4 regions of the Paenarthrobacter nicotinovorans genome follow, and region 2 is predicted to be linked to each of the others. Evidence: riboswitches for the same ligand, from Rfam matches in the RefSeq annotation. Region 2 holds a riboswitch; each other region holds the start of a gene.
The links. Region 2 has a riboswitch for S-adenosylmethionine ahead of JMY29_RS17640 (DUF1737 domain-containing protein). Riboswitches for the same ligand answer to the same signal wherever they lie in the genome.
Positions count from the first base shown of each region.

Region 1: it holds a riboswitch for S-adenosylmethionine, as region 2 does, so the genes downstream of both, metX (homoserine O-acetyltransferase MetX) here and JMY29_RS17640 (DUF1737 domain-containing protein) in region 2, are expected to answer to the same signal.
Region 3: it holds a riboswitch for S-adenosylmethionine, as region 2 does, so the genes downstream of both, JMY29_RS12650 (aminotransferase class V-fold PLP-dependent enzyme) here and JMY29_RS17640 (DUF1737 domain-containing protein) in region 2, are expected to answer to the same signal.
Region 4: it holds a riboswitch for S-adenosylmethionine, as region 2 does, so the genes downstream of both, JMY29_RS04955 (hypothetical protein) here and JMY29_RS17640 (DUF1737 domain-containing protein) in region 2, are expected to answer to the same signal.

Region 1 is NZ_CP089293.1:1,486,126-1,490,450, forward strand. It holds gene JMY29_RS06905 (VOC family protein) at 1-233, opposite strand, end outside; gene JMY29_RS06910 (bifunctional o-acetylhomoserine/o-acetylserine sulfhydrylase) at 449-1,765, shown strand; SAM riboswitch class IV at 1,950-2,067, shown strand; gene metX (homoserine O-acetyltransferase MetX) at 2,082-3,203, shown strand; gene JMY29_RS06920 (hypothetical protein) at 3,247-3,696, opposite strand; gene JMY29_RS06925 (winged helix DNA-binding domain-containing protein) at 3,742-4,325, opposite strand, start outside.
Region 2 is NZ_CP089293.1:3,797,350-3,801,674, reverse strand. It holds gene JMY29_RS17655 (hypothetical protein) at 1-173, opposite strand, end outside; gene JMY29_RS17650 (O-succinylhomoserine sulfhydrylase) at 184-1,392, opposite strand; gene JMY29_RS17645 (rhodanese-like domain-containing protein) at 1,393-1,803, opposite strand; gene JMY29_RS17640 (DUF1737 domain-containing protein) at 1,800-2,063, opposite strand; SAM riboswitch class IV at 2,077-2,188, opposite strand; gene JMY29_RS17635 (NtaA/DmoA family FMN-dependent monooxygenase) at 2,344-3,672, shown strand; gene JMY29_RS17630 (aromatic amino acid ammonia-lyase) at 3,672-4,325, shown strand, end outside.
Region 3 is NZ_CP089293.1:2,711,036-2,715,360, forward strand. It holds gene rsgA (ribosome small subunit-dependent GTPase A) at 1-921, shown strand, start outside; gene hisN (histidinol-phosphatase) at 993-1,817, shown strand; SAM riboswitch class IV at 1,987-2,100, shown strand; gene JMY29_RS12650 (aminotransferase class V-fold PLP-dependent enzyme) at 2,133-3,539, shown strand; gene JMY29_RS12655 (class I SAM-dependent methyltransferase) at 3,587-4,325, shown strand, end outside.
Region 4 is NZ_CP089293.1:1,029,832-1,034,156, forward strand. It holds gene JMY29_RS04940 (matrixin family metalloprotease) at 11-904, opposite strand; gene JMY29_RS04945 (VIT1/CCC1 transporter family protein) at 991-2,154, opposite strand; gene JMY29_RS04950 (hypothetical protein) at 2,393-2,584, shown strand; gene JMY29_RS04955 (hypothetical protein) at 2,581-2,880, opposite strand; SAM riboswitch class IV at 2,897-3,016, opposite strand; gene JMY29_RS04960 (sodium:solute symporter) at 3,127-4,325, opposite strand, start outside.

The sequences.
Region 1 (4,325 bases), 2.0 Mb from region 2:
GAGCGTGCACGGACAGCTTGGCCGAAGGGTGCTTTGTCGGAAGCAGGGTGGTCCAGGACCTCCACGACTTCCAGGTACTTGTTATCCGCAAGGGGAATGATCATGTTCCGGGTGCCGAAGCGCGGGTGCACTCCGCCCCGGACTGCGTCCACTCCCAGAGCCGCGGAAATTCGTTCGGTAGTGGCCAAGAGGCCATCTCGTTCACAGGCGTAAGAGACGTGATCCATGCGCATGGCTTCATCTTGGCACTTTGTGATCGGTGTCTCAGCTAAGCCAACCCTAACTAAGGTGGGATCTCGCGACGGGCGTCATGGAAGGTCGCAAAAGAGCCCATATATTCTGCTGGCGTCACAAAGCTGTCCAAGGACCCGGACACTTCCTAGACTGGCCGCAGCTTCCTTCCCGCAGCTATTCCGCCGACCACACGCGCCACGAACAGGAGAATTCCATGTCCCAAGGATGGTCTTTCGAAACCCGCCAGATCCACGCAGGCCAAGAGCCGGATGCCGCCACGGGCGCGCGTTCCCTGCCGATCTACCAGACAACGTCGTTCGTTTTCCCGAGTGCTGAAAGCGCGGCCAACCGCTTTGCCCTGGCCGAACTGGCTCCGATCTACACCCGGATAGGCAACCCCACGCAGGACGCCGTGGAACAGCGCGTCGCGAGCCTCGAAGGCGGTCTGGGTGCACTGCTGCTCAGTTCGGGCCAGGCAGCCGAGACCTTTGCCATCCTGAACATCGCCGAGGCCGGCGACCACGTCGTCGCGAGCCCCAGCCTCTACGGCGGCACGTACAACCTGCTGGCCCACACGCTGAAGAAGTTCGGCATCTCCGTGACTTTCGTCGAGGACCCGGACAACCTCGAGCAGTGGCGTGCGGCCGTCCAGTCGAACACCAAGCTGTTCTTTGGTGAAGTCGTCTCGAACCCACGCCAGGACGTGCTGGATATCGAAGGCGTCGCCGGTGTCGCGCACGAGGCAGGCGTGCCTCTCATCGTCGACAACACCCTCTCCACGCCGTTCCTCATCCGGCCCATCGAGTGGGGCGCGGACATTGTGGTCCACTCCGCAACCAAGTACCTCGGCGGACACGGTTCGGCGATCGCAGGCGTGATCGTGGACTCGGGCAACTTCGACTTCGGCAAGGACCCGGAGCGGTTCCCCGGCTTCAACACCCCGGACCCCAGTTACAACGGCTTGGTTTACGCCCGCGACCTGGGCAAGGACGGAGCGCTCGGAGCCAACCTTTCCTACATCCTGAAGGCCCGTGTCCAGCTCCTTCGCGACCTCGGCTCGGCCGTGTCGCCGTTCAACGCGTTCCTCATTGCCCAGGGCCTGGAAACCTTGAGCCTGCGGGTGGAGCGCCACGTCGCCAACGCCACCAAGGTGGCCGAGTGGCTGGAAGCGCATGACGACGTCGAATCGGTCGCCTATGCGGGCCTGCCGTCCAGCCCCTGGTACGAGCGGGGCCGCAAGTACGGACCCCAGGGCACGGGAGCCATCGTGGCCTTCAACATCAAGGGTGGCGTAGAGGCCGGCAAGCGCTTCGTGGACGGTTTGGAGCTGCACTCCCACGTCGCCAACATCGGTGACGTCCGCTCCCTGGTCATCCACCCGGCGTCGACCACGCACAGCCAGCTGACGGTCGAGCAGCAGGTAGCCGCCGGCGTCAACCCGGGCCTAGTCCGCTTGTCCGTGGGCATTGAGCACATCGATGACATCATTGCCGACCTCGAAGCCGGCTTCCGCGCGGCCAAGGGCGCCTGAACGGGCAGTCCACGCCTGCAGCTGACGCACCCGGCTGACGGACCCGGGGTGCCGTCCACATCGACGATTATTCGCCGGACGGCACCCCGGAGTGCTCTTTCGTGAATGAAGCTGCCCTTGAACGTCACACTGGTGTCACATTCTTCGCCATAACGGTGGTGTCTTTCCTAGACTCTACGTATTAGGTCATGAGTGCCAGCAGATAGCCCCGGCTTGCTGGCCGGCAACCCTCCTTCCGCGGTGGGGTGCCCCGGGTGAAGACCTGGCCTGTTCGCACGCAAGGCGACGGGCAAGCGCGAAGTTAGGTGTCAAAGGAATGACCATCACTGCTACAGCACTTCCCAAATCCGGAGAAGAAGACGGAACCGTCAAGTACGCGGGCATAGGGCCGCTGGCGCTCGAAGCCGGCGGTCACCTCCCCAACGTCGTGTTGGCGTACGAAACCTGGGGACGACTCAACGCCGACGCGTCCAATGCCGTGCTCATCCAGCATGCGCTGACGGGCAGCACCCACGTTGCCCGCGGAGCCACGGACGAGGAAGGGTGGTGGGAGCAGTTGGTGGGTCCGGGCGCCACCATCGACACCAACAGGTTCTTCGTTGTCTCCATCAATATCGTGGGCGGCTGCTATGGCAGCACCGGCCCGTCCTCCGATGCGCCGGACGGCAAGCCGTGGGGTTCCCGGTTCCCCCTGGTCACTCTTCGCGACAGCACGGTTGCTGAGGCCCGTTTGGCGGACCTCTTGGGGATTGAATCCTGGCACGCGGTCCTGGGCGGCTCGATGGGTGGGGCCAGGGCCCTCGAATGGGCTGTCACGTTCCCGGAGAGGGTCAACCGCTGCGCCGTCATTTCGGTGGGAGCCTACAGCACCGCCGAGCAGATTGCCTTTGCGCAGGCCCAAACCCTGGCCATCCGGCAGGACCCGCACTTCAACAATGGGGACTACTACGGCGGTCCGGCTCCGGAACACGGACTTGCCCTGGCCCGCCGGATTGCGCACATCACGTACCGTTCCGCCCTGGAACTGGATCTCCGCTTCGGCAGGGAAGCCCAACATCAGGAAACGCCGCTCTCCGCAGCAGTCCTGGGGGAGCGTGGTCGCTACCAGGTGGAAAGCTACCTGGACCACCAGGGGACAAAGCTTGTGCGGCGGTTCGATGCCAACAGCTATATCGCCATCACCGAAGCGTTGATGTCCCACGACATCAGGCGGGGACGGGGCACACTGCAGGAAGCACTTTCGCGTGCCACCGCCGAGTTCTTTGTTGCTGCTGTGGACACGGACAGGCTGTACTTCCCGGCCCAGTCCAAGGAACTGGCGGCAGCACTGCCGGGGAATGTTCCGGTCCACACCATCCAGGCGCCGATCGGCCACGATGGCTTCCTCACGGAAATCGGCCAATTGTCGGAGCAGCTTCGCGGGGCGTTCTTCGCCTGACCGTGAGGAGCCTGTTCGTAGAGTTGCCTGTTTGTGGACGTGCCTAGCCGTTCATGATCTCCCCGCGTTGTTTCATGTAGTCCTCCATGGCGATCTGGCCATTGGTGAACTTCGCATCCAGTTCAGCCAGCTTGCGGGCGCGGTAGCCCTGGGGCTCGGAACCGGCAGTGGGAAACGGCGCGGGAGCGGGCTGTCCGGCCCGGTAGGAATCGCTTGGGTAGGAACCGCTTGGGTAGGAGGCGTTCGACGGCGGCGCGACCTGCGGAGCCTCGTCTGCAGGGCGGATGACTGCCGGCCCTGGCGGGTAGCCCGGGTAATTCTGTTGCGGGTAGTCCTGCGGCGGGTAATTTTGTGGTGGGAAACCCTGTTGCGGATAATCCTGACCACGAAAATTCCCGTTCTGCAGGCGGCGGGCCTTGGACCGGTTGTACATGCGGATTCCCATGGGAATCAGCCACGAGCAGACGATGATCCAGAAGATCAGATTGTTCACAGTGCAGGCCTCCTAGGTCTTAACCCCAGCTTAGCCCTGTGCCCATCACAGCAGCTTGGCCTCCATGCCCAGGAAAATCCCGTAGCGTTCCGCTTCGGCTTCCAGGGCCATCTGCTCTTCCTTGGTTGTCGGCTTGTCCATCCGGACTTCGAGCCCGCACATGCCCCCTGCGAAGCTGTGCCGCCACCATCCGGCCAGCCTGCCGTCCACGAGGACTACATGCATGGGGCCGTTGTCCTCAGGCAAGTACGGTGCGGTGCCGCCCAGGTAGTGGCGGGATTGCGAGTACCCCATCACGTATTCGTCGAAGCATTGGATGAGGTCGACGCGGGGGAGCACGGAACCGGCCGCTGGACCGGCAGGAGCCTCCAGGGCTTCTACGTCAGCCGAGGCGCCGTAAAAGTCCAGGTCATCGAAGGAGACCCGGGCCAACGTTCCCGGTGATAATTCCGCGGCGACGTTGAGTCCCAACGTGACGTCTTTCATGGTCAGCCCGGACCACGCCGAACAGTCCTTCACGGTAGCCGGTCCGCGACTGCTGAAATACCGCAGGGCCATCTGCCCCAGGGCGTGTTCCCGGTCCGCTCCGCTGAGCGGCCCGGAAAAAGGAGCGGTGACGCGTTCGGAGA
Region 2 (4,325 bases):
GCAGCGGCCGCGTGGTGGCCGAACACCCATCCGCGCTCGCTGGCAAGCAGCAAACGCAGGCGCTCCGCGGGGTCGTGCATGAGGTACACGCGGGATCCCGGTGAAATCCCGGCCAACCACACCACCGATCCCGCAACGATGACAGCCCCCGCCCGGCGGTATGGATGCCTCATGCCAGCAAGGTTAGACCTGTTTGAGGGCCTTCTCCAGATCCAGGATGAGATCGTCCACGTCCTCCAGCCCCACCGACAAGCGCACCACGCCATCGGACAGCCCGATCGCCGCCCGGCCCTCCGGACCCATGGCCCGGTGGGTGGTGGTGGCAGGGTGGGTGATCAGCGACTTGGAGTCACCAAGGTTGTTGGAGATGTCGATGACACGCAATCCATCAAGCAGCGCGAACGCGGCTTCTTTCGCGGAGCGGCCAGTGGACGGCGAGAGCTCGAACGTGAGCACTGTGCCGCCGGCTTTCATCTGCTTCGCGGCGAGCTCGTACTGCGGGTGCGACTTCAGCAAGGGGTACTTGACCCAGCTGATGGCGGGTTGCTGCTCCAACCATTCCGCGATCTTCAGGGCCGATGCCGAGCTGTGGTTGACTCGGAGCCCGATGGTTTCCAGGCCCTTGGTCAACACCCAGGCGTTGAAAGCCGAAAGCGATGGCCCCGTGTGGCGCATGAGCTGCTTCACCGGTCCATCGATGAACTCCTTGGTGCCCAGGATCGCGCCACCGAGGACGCGTCCCTGGCCGTCGATGTGCTTGGTGCCTGAGTACACAATCACGTCGGCGCCCAGCTCGCCACAGCGCTGCAGCAGGGGAGTGGCAAAGACGTTGTCGACGACGACAGTCGCCCCAGCGGCATGCGCCAGTTCGCTGACAGCCTGGATGTCCACGATTTCCTGCATCGGGTTGGACGGCGATTCGAAGAAGACGGCGGTGGTCGGCTCGGAGAGAGCCTCACGCCACTGGTCAAGGTCCGGTCCGTCCACAAACACGGTCTCCACGCCCCAGCGCGGAAGGATCTCGTTGAGGATCACGAAGCAGGAGCCGAAGAGGGAACGGGCAGCAACCACGCGGTCACCGGCAGCCAGCAGGGCACCCAGTGCGGTGAACACGGCGGACATGCCGGACGCCGTCGCGAAGCAAGCCTCGGTACCTTCGAGGAGGCGCAGCCGCTCCTGGAAGGTGGCCACGGACGGGTTGCCGTAGCGGGAGTAGACGAAGCGTTCGTCCTCGCCGGTGAAGGCGCGTTCTGCCGCGGCGGCGGATTCGTAAACGAAGCCGGAGTTCAGGAAGACGGGTTCGGCCGTTTCCTGGAAGTTGGTACGGTCAAGTCCACCGCGAACGGCCTGGGTGTCGGGGCTCCAGCCGGCGGCGTCAGGATTGAAAGTCACTTACTCGGTCCCCAGATTCGTTGGCAGGCCACGGTTCTTCCAACCATTGACGGTGCGTTCGCCGTAACGGTCGGGTTCGCCCTCAAAGCCTTCAAGGACGTTGTAGGCGGTGAAGCCTGCCTGCGTGGCGGCGATGGCGGCGGCGATGGAGCGCTGGCCGGAGCGGCAGATGAAGACGAGCTCCACGCCGTCGTCCTCGGGCGCTTGTTGTTGCAGGTCCTCGATGAAGCGGGAGTTCGGGATGCCGCCGGCGAGGTTCCACTGGATGAACAGGGGATCGTTCTCGGTGGCTTTCGTGTCGGGGATTCCGATGTGGGCCCATTCGCCCTCGGTGCGGACGTCCACCAGGATGGCGCCCTGTTCAAGCTTGGCCCACGCGTCCTGCGGGGTCAGGTCACCTGCGTAGCTCATGCGTGGCCCTCGAATGCTTCTTCGTCGTCGGTATCCAGTTCATCAACGGCGTTGGCGACTGCGGCATCGGCGCTGGCAATAGCGGCGGGCAGGACGACGGCCTGCGCGACGATCACGTCGGTTCCGTTGAACGTGGCGGCGGGGCTGCCGTGCAGTACGTACCCATCCGCCAGGGCGTTGGTGATCCGCTCACAAAAGTCGCGGGTATCCGGGCCTGTTATCAGGCGGTAAGAGAGTTTTTCTTCAGTGGGTTCAGGCATTGCTGGTGCTCCTCAGTCACGCTTGCAGTTCGAGTTGTCGATACGCCGAGTAGTCACCTGAGGCACCCCGCCGGAGAGAGGGTTGCCGACCAGCAAGTCAGGGCTTTGCGCTGGTTCTCATTACTCAAGAAAAACGTAGCATTCACGACGACGGCCCGCACGGCGGCCGTCGTCATGTTGCGTAACCGGGCGGTACTGGAGTACGGGTCCAATTAAGACGTCCCGGGAGCATAATTGACGCAGTACGACCCCCTGTAACTTCGTATGAAATCAGGTCGCGGTGAACGGACAGAGCAGTTCTACACTCAAGCCCATGCTGCATTTTGGTTGGTTTGTGGGGCACGGTTTCGGGGTGCAGGGCTGGGGCACTCCGGGCTACAGCCTGGGTTACGACTGGAAGAAGCCCGCCCTGTACCAGGAGGCCGTGCGCGCGTTCGAGCTGTCCGGGCTGGACCTGTTCATCATCGAGGATTCCCTGACCGTCCCGGACACCTATGGCGGTACTGCCGAGGTTTCGCTGGCCCATGCTTCCTTTGCGCCGAAACACGATCCTTTGGCGTTGGTCCCGTACTTGCTTTCCGCCACGGAGCACCTGGGGATCGTTCCCACGGTCAGCGCTTCCTTCTACCCGCCCTTCACCGCGGCCCGGCTCCTCGCTACCCTGCAGCACTTCTCCGAGGGGCAGCTCGGATGGAATGTGGTCACCTCGGGCAGCGATCTCGCCGCGCAGAACTACGGCTTGGACCAGCAGATCGAACACGACCTCCGGTACGAAAAAGCGGAGGAATTCGTCGACGTCGTCAGGCGGCTTTGGCGAAGCTGGGAGGCCGACGCTGTACTTGAGGACGTTTCAGCTGGGGTGTTTGCGGACCATACCAAAGTGCATCCGATCAACCACGACGGGGACTTCTTCAAGGTCCGTGGGCCGCTGAACACGGCACCGTTGCCCGAGGAACCCGTGCTTGTCCAAGCGGGCGCCTCTCCGCGGGGCAAAGCGTTTGCCGGCGGTCACGCGGATGTGGCAATTGCGCTCGCCCGCGGCGTTGACGGCATGAAGGCCTACCGGGATTCGATCCGGGCCGAGGCGGCGAAAGCCGGCCGGAATCCCGACGACGTGAAGGTGCTTTTCGTACTGAAGCCCACCGTGGTGGGTTCCACAGCCGAGGCCGAGGAGCTACGGGCGCAGCGCCGGGAATTGACGCAGCGTGACATCGACAGCCAGCTCAACTCCATCTCCTACCTATCCGTGATCGACTTCAAAAAGTTCGACCTCGATGCCCCGCTTCCGGAGTTGAGCACCAACAGCAACCAGGGCACCTTGGAGCACTTCGCCAAGGCTGCCCCTCCCGGGTCCACTCTGCGTGAAATCCTGCAGGCACGCAGCGGTGGTGCCGGGGATTCGATCATCGGCACGGTGGGAGAAATTGCGGATTATCTGGAGGAGACCGGCGCGGCGGTAGGGGGCGACGGCTTCCTGTTCTCCGGCTTCGTTGATCCGGTGACCGTGCACGGTGTGCTGGACAAGCTGACCCCGGAACTCCGCCGCCGCGGCCTGTTGAGGAAGAGTTACGGCAACGGCGGATTCCGCCAAAACCTGCTGGATTTCTAATGGGCATTTTCACCATCGGGACGGGCCCCATCTCCGCGTTGGCTGTGGCGGAAGCGGCTGCGGATCCGACGTTTCACGTGGAACTCAACCAAGAAGCGTTGAATTTGATCGGACGGGGAAGGGAGATCGTGGAGGAGGCGGCCGCCTCCGGTCAACGGGTCTACGGCCTGAATACCCTTCTAGGGTCAGGCCGGGACACTGCTGTGGAGGAGAAGTCCCTCCTCGCCTACCAGGTGCAGGTCATCAGGTATCACAACAGCGGCGTAGGCCCGTATCTGGATCGTGCCGCAGCGCGCGCAGTGATCCTGGCCCGGCTTGTCGGGTTCAGCCGGGGCGGCTCCGGGGTTCGTGCCGGGACCGCCGGGTTCTATGCCGAACTGCTCAACCGCGGCGTCTACCCCGCCATCCCGCGCGAAGGGTCCGTGGGTTCCTCCGACCTGACCCAGCTGGCCGCCGTCGCTGCCGTAGCCCTGGGCGAGGGGGAAGCGTTCGACGCCTCCGGCATGCTGGTGCCCGGCGCCAAAGCCCTCGCGGACGCCGGCCTGCAAGCCCTGCAACCTGCTGCCGGAGAGGCCTTGGCCCTGGTGAGCGCCAATGCCTACTCCGTGGGCGCGGGAGCCCTCGCCTTGGTGCGCCTGCAGCACCTGGCCCGG
Region 3 (4,325 bases), 1.1 Mb from region 2:
CGCGCCCGCGAACTCCGGCGCAACCCTGTTGTGCCCGGTGACTTCGTGGCCCTTGTAGGCGACGTTTCCGGGTCTCCGGACACGCTGGCCCGGCTGGTCCGGGTGGAAGAACGCCGGACCCTCCTTCGCCGCAGCGCCGATGACACGGATCCGATCGAGCGGGTAGTCGTGGCCAACGCCGACCAGCTGGTGGTGGTTGTTGCAGCCGCGAATCCCGAACCGCGGACCGGGTTCATCGACCGCGCCCTTGTGGCGGCGTACGACGCCGGTATTGAGCCGTTGCTGCTGATCACCAAGGCCGACGTGAAGGATCCCACTGAACTGCTGGCCAACTACGTCAGCCTGGATTTCCCGGTGATTATCAGCCGGACAGCCGATTCTGAAGCGGGCGGCATTGATGCCCGATCCGATGATGGGCTGTCGGCCCGTTTGGACAGGGATGCTGTTTCCCGGCTCCGCGCACACCTCGGTGGCAAAGTGACCGTCATGCTGGGCCACTCCGGTGTGGGCAAGTCCACCATGGTCAACGCGTTGACGGGCGCCGAGCGGGCCACCGGCGGCGTGAATGCCGTCACCGGACGTGGCCGGCACACTTCGTCCTCGGCATTGGCGCTGAAGCTCGCGGATGCCCCCTCGGGCAGCTGGATCATTGACACCCCCGGTATCCGATCCTTCGGCTTGGCCCACGTGGATCCGGACCGGATCCTGCATTCCTTCCCGGACCTCGAACCCGGCACCGAAGCATGCGAGCGGGGATGCAAGCACGACGCTACGGCAGTGAACTGCGGGCTGGACGCCTGGGTCAATGAAGGACATGCGGGCCCTTCAGGGGTGGCGCGCCTGGCTTCACTGCGTCGCCTGCTGGGCGCGGACCCGCGCCTGGAGGCCAAAGAAGCGAAAGAGCTCGGCACGGTTACTTGATGACACTGGAAAACTGAAGGTGCAGCGTTAACGTCCCCACCGCTGCCAGTATTTCAGGATAGTTTGGTGCCATGACCCAACCCGCTTCCACCTACAACGACGACCTGCGCCTGGCCCATGTCCTCGCCGATTCCGTCGACGCCCAAACCATGGATCGCTTCAAGGCCCTGGACCTGCAGATCGAAACCAAGCCGGACCTTACCCCTGTCACCGATGCCGACAAGGCTGCGGAGGAGGCTATCCGCGGTCAGTTGTCGCGCTCGCGTCCACGTGATGCAGTCCTGGGGGAAGAGTTCGGCAGCAGTGGCCACGGATCGCGGCGCTGGATCATCGATCCCATCGACGGAACAAAGAACTTTGTCCGCGGCGTTCCAGTATGGGCAACGCTGATCGCGCTCGTTGATGAAGGCGAGCCCGTCGTTGGTGTGGTCAGCGCTCCGGCGTTGGGCAAACGCTGGTGGGCAGCCAAGGACATGGGCGCCTACATGGGTCGGTCCCTCGCTTCAGCAACCCGCCTCAAGGTGTCCAACGTTTCACGCCTGGCCGACGCTTCCATGTCCTACTCCAGCCTGTCCGGCTGGAAGGAGCGGGGCAATCTGGACGAATTCATGGACCTCACGGAGGACGTCTGGCGCACACGTGCCTACGGTGACTTCTGGTCCTACTGCCTCGTGGCCGAGGGCGCGGTGGACATCGCCTGCGAACCGGAGCTGAACCTCTACGACATGGCGGCGCTCGTCCCCATCGTGACGGAGGCAGGCGGGCGCTTCACTTCCCTGGAAGGCGAAGACGGACCGTTCGGCGGCAACGCCCTGGCCACCAACTCCATCCTGCATTCGGAAGTCCTGAAGCGGCTGAACCCCGGACTGGACGACCTCCTGCAGTCCCAAGCCTGAGGCCGGCACTACTCCGGATTGCCGAATTTTCGACGGCGGACGCCCGCTTTTGTGCGCGTCCGCCGTTTTTTGTTCGCGGAAACTGGGATTTGGCATCCGCGTAACAAAGCGCTTAACAAAACCCCACGGCTTTGGATCGTCCCCCGGACGTGCCTTAGCCTTTTTTACAGGTCACGAGTGCCAGCGCTAAACCCCGGTTTGCTGGCCGGCAACCCTCCATTCGCGGTGGGGTGCCCCGGGTGACGACCCGGCCGGTCCGGAACGGATGCGGCAAGCGCGGATCCCCCTGTGGGGGTCCCTCTTGAGTGAGGTCCCATGAGCACAGTCACGTTCAACGCAAACACCATCCCTTCCTTTGTTGACGAAGCCGCCCTCGAATCGGCAGCTGCGCGTCCCCTCGCCGCCGTCACGGGCGCGGAGCTTCAGGCGCCTCTGATCCAAGGTGGCCACGTCCGCTATGCCAACCTCGACTACGGCGCGTCAGCCCCTGCGCTGACGATTGTTTCCGCCTACCTCAACGAGGTCCTCCCGTACTACGCCAGCGTTCACCGCGGAGCAGGCTTCGCCTCGCAGATCAGCACCTCCGTCTACGAGAATTCCCGGAACATCGTCCGTGACTTCGTTGGCGGACGTGCAGACGATTCGGTGATCTTTACCCGGAACACCACGGACTCCTTGAACCTGCTGGCCGGCTGCCTCCCGCAGGTTGACGGCGGGTTTGCCGGCGAGGTCCTGTACTTGGACATTGAGCACCACGCAAACCTGCTGCCGTGGCAGGGCGTGCCGCACCGCAGCGTGGTTGCGGCGCCGACCCTGGCCGGAACGCTGGACAAGATCGAAGCCGAACTGGCCCTGGGCGGCGTCAGCCTGCTCGCCGTCACGGGCGCCTCGAACGTCACCGGAGAGATCCTGCCGATCGCCCGGCTTGCCGCGCTGGCCCACGAGTACGGCGCAAGGATCGTGGTGGATGCAGCCCAGCTCGCTCCGCACCGCCGCGTCAACATCGCAGAGGCTGACGTCGACTACATCGTCTTCTCAGGACACAAGCTCTATGCGCCGTTCGGCGCAGGAGTGGTAGTGGGCCGCCCGGACTGGCTCGACGCCGGGATCCCGCACCTGGCAGGCGGCGGCGCTGTCCGCGAAGCGCGCTTGGACTCGGTCAGCTGGGCCACGGGTCCGGCGCGGCACGAGGGCGGTTCCCCCAACGTCCTGGGCGCCGCGACGCTCGCCCGCGCCACGCAGGTACTCGCCGGCCTCGACCAGGACGCCTGGCACGCACACGAAGCGGGCATCCGCAGCTACCTGGTTGAGGGCCTGGAAGCCATCGACGGCGTAACAGTCCACCGGATCTTCAGCGATTCCGAGGACACCATCGGCGTGGTCAACTTCTCCGTAGAAGGATTCGACGCCGGACTGGTCGCCGCTTATCTGGCGGCCGAACACGGAGTGGGCCTCCGCGACGGACGTTTCTGCGCGCACCCGTTGCTCAAGCGGCTGGGACTGCCATCGGGTTCCCTGCGCGCAAGCTTCGGCGTCGGCTCCCGGTTGGAGGACGCCACCAGGCTGCTGGCAGGCATCGAGGAACTCAAGCGCAACGGCCTGGGCTGGGACTATGTGGTGGACGAGGGCCGCTGGGTACCGGCCAACGACCACCGCAGCTACCCCGAGTGGGCGCCCAACACCCCGGGCACAGCCGGTGCCGCTCCCTGCACGGTCGACTAGAGGGTAAATTCGTAGGGTACCTCTAACGGCCCTGTGAAGGAGTTTGCGTGTCCCTGCGCTCAGCGAACGGCGCTCCAGTCACTCCCGGTCCCGCCGGTCCCCGCGGACCCAAACTCCATGCCTCCCGGCGCCATGAACTTGGCCAAAGCTTCCAGGATGGCGGAGAGCACTACGATCGCGTGCGGCCGGGCTATCCTGTGGACTCCGTTGACTGGCTCCTACCTGAAGGGGCATCGACTGCTGCGGACCTCGGCGCAGGAACGGGCAAGTTCACCTCTCTCCTGGCCGGACGCGGACTTGAGGTGGCCGCCGTCGACCCTTCCACCGATATGTTGGCGCAACTGCGAAAGGCCTACCCCGATGTTCACGCGACGGAGGGGACGGCCGAGGCAACCGGACTGGCGGACTCAGCATTCGACGTCGTCAGCGTTGCCCAGGCCTGGCACTGGTGCGAGCCCCTTGCCGCGAGCACGGAGATCGCCCGTATCCTGCGCCCCGCGGGGGTTCTGGGGCTGATCTGGAACCAGTTGGACACCTCAATTCCCTGGGTCCACAGGCTCTCGCGCATCATGCATGCAGGCGACGTCCACAAGCCGGGATTCCGGCCGGTTATCGGCCCGGAGTTTCACGGACTGGAACGCCACCTCACCAGGTGGGAGGACCCGCTCTCGCCCGAGGACATCATGGAGTTGACCAAGTCGCGCAGTTACTACCTGCGCGCCAACGAAGCGACGCGGGCCAAAGTCATGGACAACCTCCAGTGGTACCTCTACGAACACCTTGGCC
Region 4 (4,325 bases), 1.5 Mb from region 2:
CTGAAAGCTGCTAGATGTCCTTGCGGCAGGGGGCTGATGCCAGGAGATGCAGGCCGTTCAGGTCACCGGCGGCCAGACCGTCCGGTGCCCCGATTTCCGGGTACATGAGCTGGATCGGATCGTCCACATGGTCCAGTCCCATCACGTGTCCCAGCTCGTGCTGCATGACGGCAAGGACGTAGTCCGCGCCGCCGGGATCGGCCAGAAGTTCCGCGATCTGGGGTGTGTCCAGCTCCAGGCTTCCGGTGATGTAGCTTTTGGGGCCCTTGTCCAGCGAATACATGGTGCTGCCGCCCGTGCCGATGACCTTCCCTTCAAGGGCCGGTGCCACTTCTGGTGTGGTCCACGAGATCAGCAGGGGAGCCCACCGGTCGCCGTAGCGGTTGGGTTGGTAGGGCTCGCGCCGGTCCGCGGGTTGTTCGTCGGTTGTTCCGTCGTTGACGAACTGGATGCCCGAGGCTGCAGAGATATTGGCAATGGCCGTCGCCAGGAGGGGGTCGGTTCCCTCGGGAGCGGAGGCGTTGTTCACCACGTAGTGCAGCGGCCGGCAAGGGGAATAGCCCACCGGGGTGCCGTCGTCGTTCATGGCCAGGAACTTGTATGAATCATTGGTGGTGCCCGGTGCCGTCGGCGAGGCCAGCGGGGCGTCAGCTTCCTCAAGTCCCGGCGGTGGCGCGTCCGGAATGCGGGCCGAGGTGGGCTGTATCTTCCCGGTTTGCGGGCCGCCCGGGACGCTGACGCCCGGGAACAGTGCCGTGATGCGGGGGTCGCCATTCAGGAACCAGGACACCAGCACAGCGACCGTCGCCGCGATGAATGCCATCAGCAGGCCGAGCAGAACGCGCTGGGTTGTTCCCGATCGCCGGTGCTTCGGCACGTGCGTAGCTTCCCGCTCCCAGTCCACGGTTCTCCATTCCTCAGGCCCTTGGTCACGCGGGGCAGCGCGGAGGACGAACCAACATTACGGTCTGCCGGGGGAGCAGTCCAAACTCAGACGATCGCCGCGCCGAACAGCAAACCGAGACCGTAGGTGGCAGCAGCTGCTCCCAGCCCGATGGCCAGTTGCCGCAGGCCGCGGCTGAGCGGCGACGTACCGGACAGCAAACCCACGACGGCGCCTGTCGCCAGCAGCGCGATGCCCACCAGGACTCCGGCCACCAGGAGCGCGGCCATACCCGTCATCCCGAAAAGGAAGGGCAGGATCGGAACGATGGCTCCCGAGGCGAAGAAGCAGAAACTGGACAGCGCCGCGCCCCACGCCGAACCCACCGATTCATGCTCATCGGCCACCGGTTTCTCGGGCTGCAGGGAGAGGCTGGGATCGCAGTCGCAGCTGAACAATCCCATGCGCTCGGCTGCCCGGTGCTCGGCGGCTTCGCGGGTCATGCCGCGTGCCAGGTAAACCAGGACCAGCTCGTTGTGGTCGATGTCCAGCGACGGGGCTGCGGTGAGGGTGGCCTGGGTGGGGAGGGTGGCGTTGAGCAGTTCGCGTTGCGAGCGGACGGAGACGTATTCGCCGGCACCCATGGACAGTGCGCCGGCCAGGAGCCCTGCAACGCCGCTCATGAGGACCACGGAACTCGGTACACCCGTCGCGGCCATGCCCATGACCAGCGACAGGTTGCTCACCAAACCGTCGTTGGCGCCGAAAACTGCTGCGCGGAAGGTACCCGAGAGCCGGTTGCGTCCACGGGTCGCCAGGCCCCGGACTACTTCCTCGTGGATTTGTTCATCGGCCACCATCGCGGGGGTGGCGGCCGGCTCGGTTCCGTAGGGGGAGCGGCCCTCTGCACGTTGCGCCAGGGCCAGGACGAAGACCGAACCGAAGTTGCGGGCCAGGAACCCCAGGAACTGGCTGCGGGCGGAAGCTGCCTTGGGCATGCCTGCGTGCTCACCCAGGAGTTTGAGCCAGTGCGCTTCATGCCGCCCTTCGGCTTCGGCCAGAGCCAGCAGGATCTGCCGTTCCTCGCCGTCGCGGCGCTGGGCGAGTTCGCGGTAGACCGCAGCCTCGGCGCGTTCATCGGCAAGGTACTGCCGCCAACGCCTGATGTCCGACGCAGTGGGTGCTGCCGGGTCTGCGGTGTGGTGGAGGGCTGCGGGTTCGATGGCGGGGTCCGGAGCGGGGCTCGACGAACTGTGGGATTCCTGGTGCATCTGCACTTTATCTCCTGTGCTGGGTGGGGTAGTTGCGGCCCCATTGCACGCCCCACACTACCGCTTATTTGCAGGGTTTTTTGGCTGGTATTCCTTAGCTGGAATGTTCGGTGTACCGTAATTTCCGGCTCTGCTTGACCCTCGCTTTGGCCGGTGCTCAGATGGAAGGACAGGGGCGGGGAGCCTCCCCGCACTCGGTTAGCGGGCTCTTACAGGCCCACGGGACGGAGGTTGCACCATGGACACCACCGAATCACACGCCAAGTACCCGGAACGCACCACCATCGAGTCGGACCCGGCCTACGACTACGCCGAAGACCAGGAAGTGGACGAGCCCTGGGTTGAGGAAGTGGACGCCCCCGAGGACGATGAACGGGTGGTGCCGATCGATGAGACCGAGGAATTCCGTGGGGAGGAAGAGGAAATCTAGTCCTCGTCCCGGCTGCCGAGGGCGAACAGGCGCGGCTGGCCATCCCGTTTTCCTGTCGCGGCCACAGTAACCGTCAGGGTCCGGGACGCCTCGCACCACGTTGAGGGCCGGACGGCCTGGGCCAGCGCTTTGGCGATCTGCTGCGGATGGGGATGCCGGAAGAACAGGGTTTCGTTCCTGGCCACTATGGTGACCGTGCCCAGGTAAAGGTCGACGGCGGGGATCACCGTGACGGTCCGGGCTTCGGTTTGGCCGGTGGTGCTGTGGGCGTGGCTGGTATCGCTCTGATACGGCAAGGTGCTGCTCCTGTGGAGAGTGCTCTTGCCCGCTCGGTTGTCTCAGGTCCGGGACGGGCCGCTTCCTCATCCGAACCACCCGTGAACATGGGGTTGGTGCATGGCCAGTCGGAGCTTGGCGCCACATCTCTTGAAGCTGGGACAACAGTACCGCACCTGCGGTTATGAAGGCCCTTTTGCCGGGAACAAAACGACGGCGGTGCTGCCCCCGTGAAGGGGGCGGCACCGCCGTCGGGTATTGCCTGGTTACTTGCTGCTGCCCACCGGGTGGACTTCCGGCGGCAGTTCCTCGGAGATGGCGCCGGCTACGCGCTTGTCCCAGGCCTCGCGGACGGCTGCGTCCGTGGGCGGAGTCAGCAGGGAGACCACGACGTAAACCACCAGGGAAGCACCGAGGCCCCAGTAGATGGGCTCGTTGGCGTAGACGCCGTCTTCGCTCGGGATGACACCAACCGCGTACATGATGAGCAGGGCCAGTGTCAGAACTGAGCCGACTGCCATGGACCATGCAGCCGCGATGCCCGTTCCGCGCTTCCAGACCAAGCCGCCGAGAATGGCGACCAGGAGTCCGCCTACCAGGATGTCGTAGGCGATGGTCAGGGCAACAACGACGTCCTGAGCTGCCATGGAAATCAGGACGGCAACGATGCCCAGGCCCAGGACCCAGTAGCGGTTAGCCTTGACGTCGTGCTCGGGGTTTTCCGTGTCGTCGGTGTTGATCGTCTTGCCGAACCAGCTGGCCACGAACGGGACAACGTCTGCGCGGGCCACCGTAGCGGCGGCGATCAGGGCGCCCGAAGCGGTGGACATCATCGCAGCCACAGCCGCGGCCATCACCAGTCCGCCGATGCCGACGGGCAGGATGTGGGTTGCCACCTCTGCGTAGACAACGTCCTTGCCGAGGTTGGCGACATCGATGTCCGGGAGGGCGACGCGGGCAGCCAGGCCGATCAGTGCGCCGGCGATGCCGTAGAGGATGCAGTAAACACCGGCGGTAGCTCCGCCCCAGCGTGCAACGGTGGCGGTCTTGGCGGTGAAAACGCGCTGCCAGATGTCCTGGCCGATCAGGAGGCCGAGGGTGTAGACCACGAAGTAAGTGATGATGGTCTGGACGCCGATGCCGTCGATCTGGAAGAAGCTGGCGTCAAGGCGCTCACGGATGCCGTCCATTCCGCCGGCTGCGTTCAGGACGAACGGCAGCATCAGGAAGAAAATGCCTACGGTCTTGATGAGGAACTGCACCTGGTCTGCCAAGGTGATGGACCACATGCCGCCGATGGTTGAGTAGACCAGCACGATGGCGCCGCCGACGGCGATTGCCAACCAGCGTTCCCAGTCGAAGAGCACCACGAAGATGGTGGCGTAGGCGCCGGTGGACGTGGCGCAGAGCATGAGGGTGTAGGCCAACATCACGATTCCGGATGTCTGGGTGGCTTTGCTGCCGT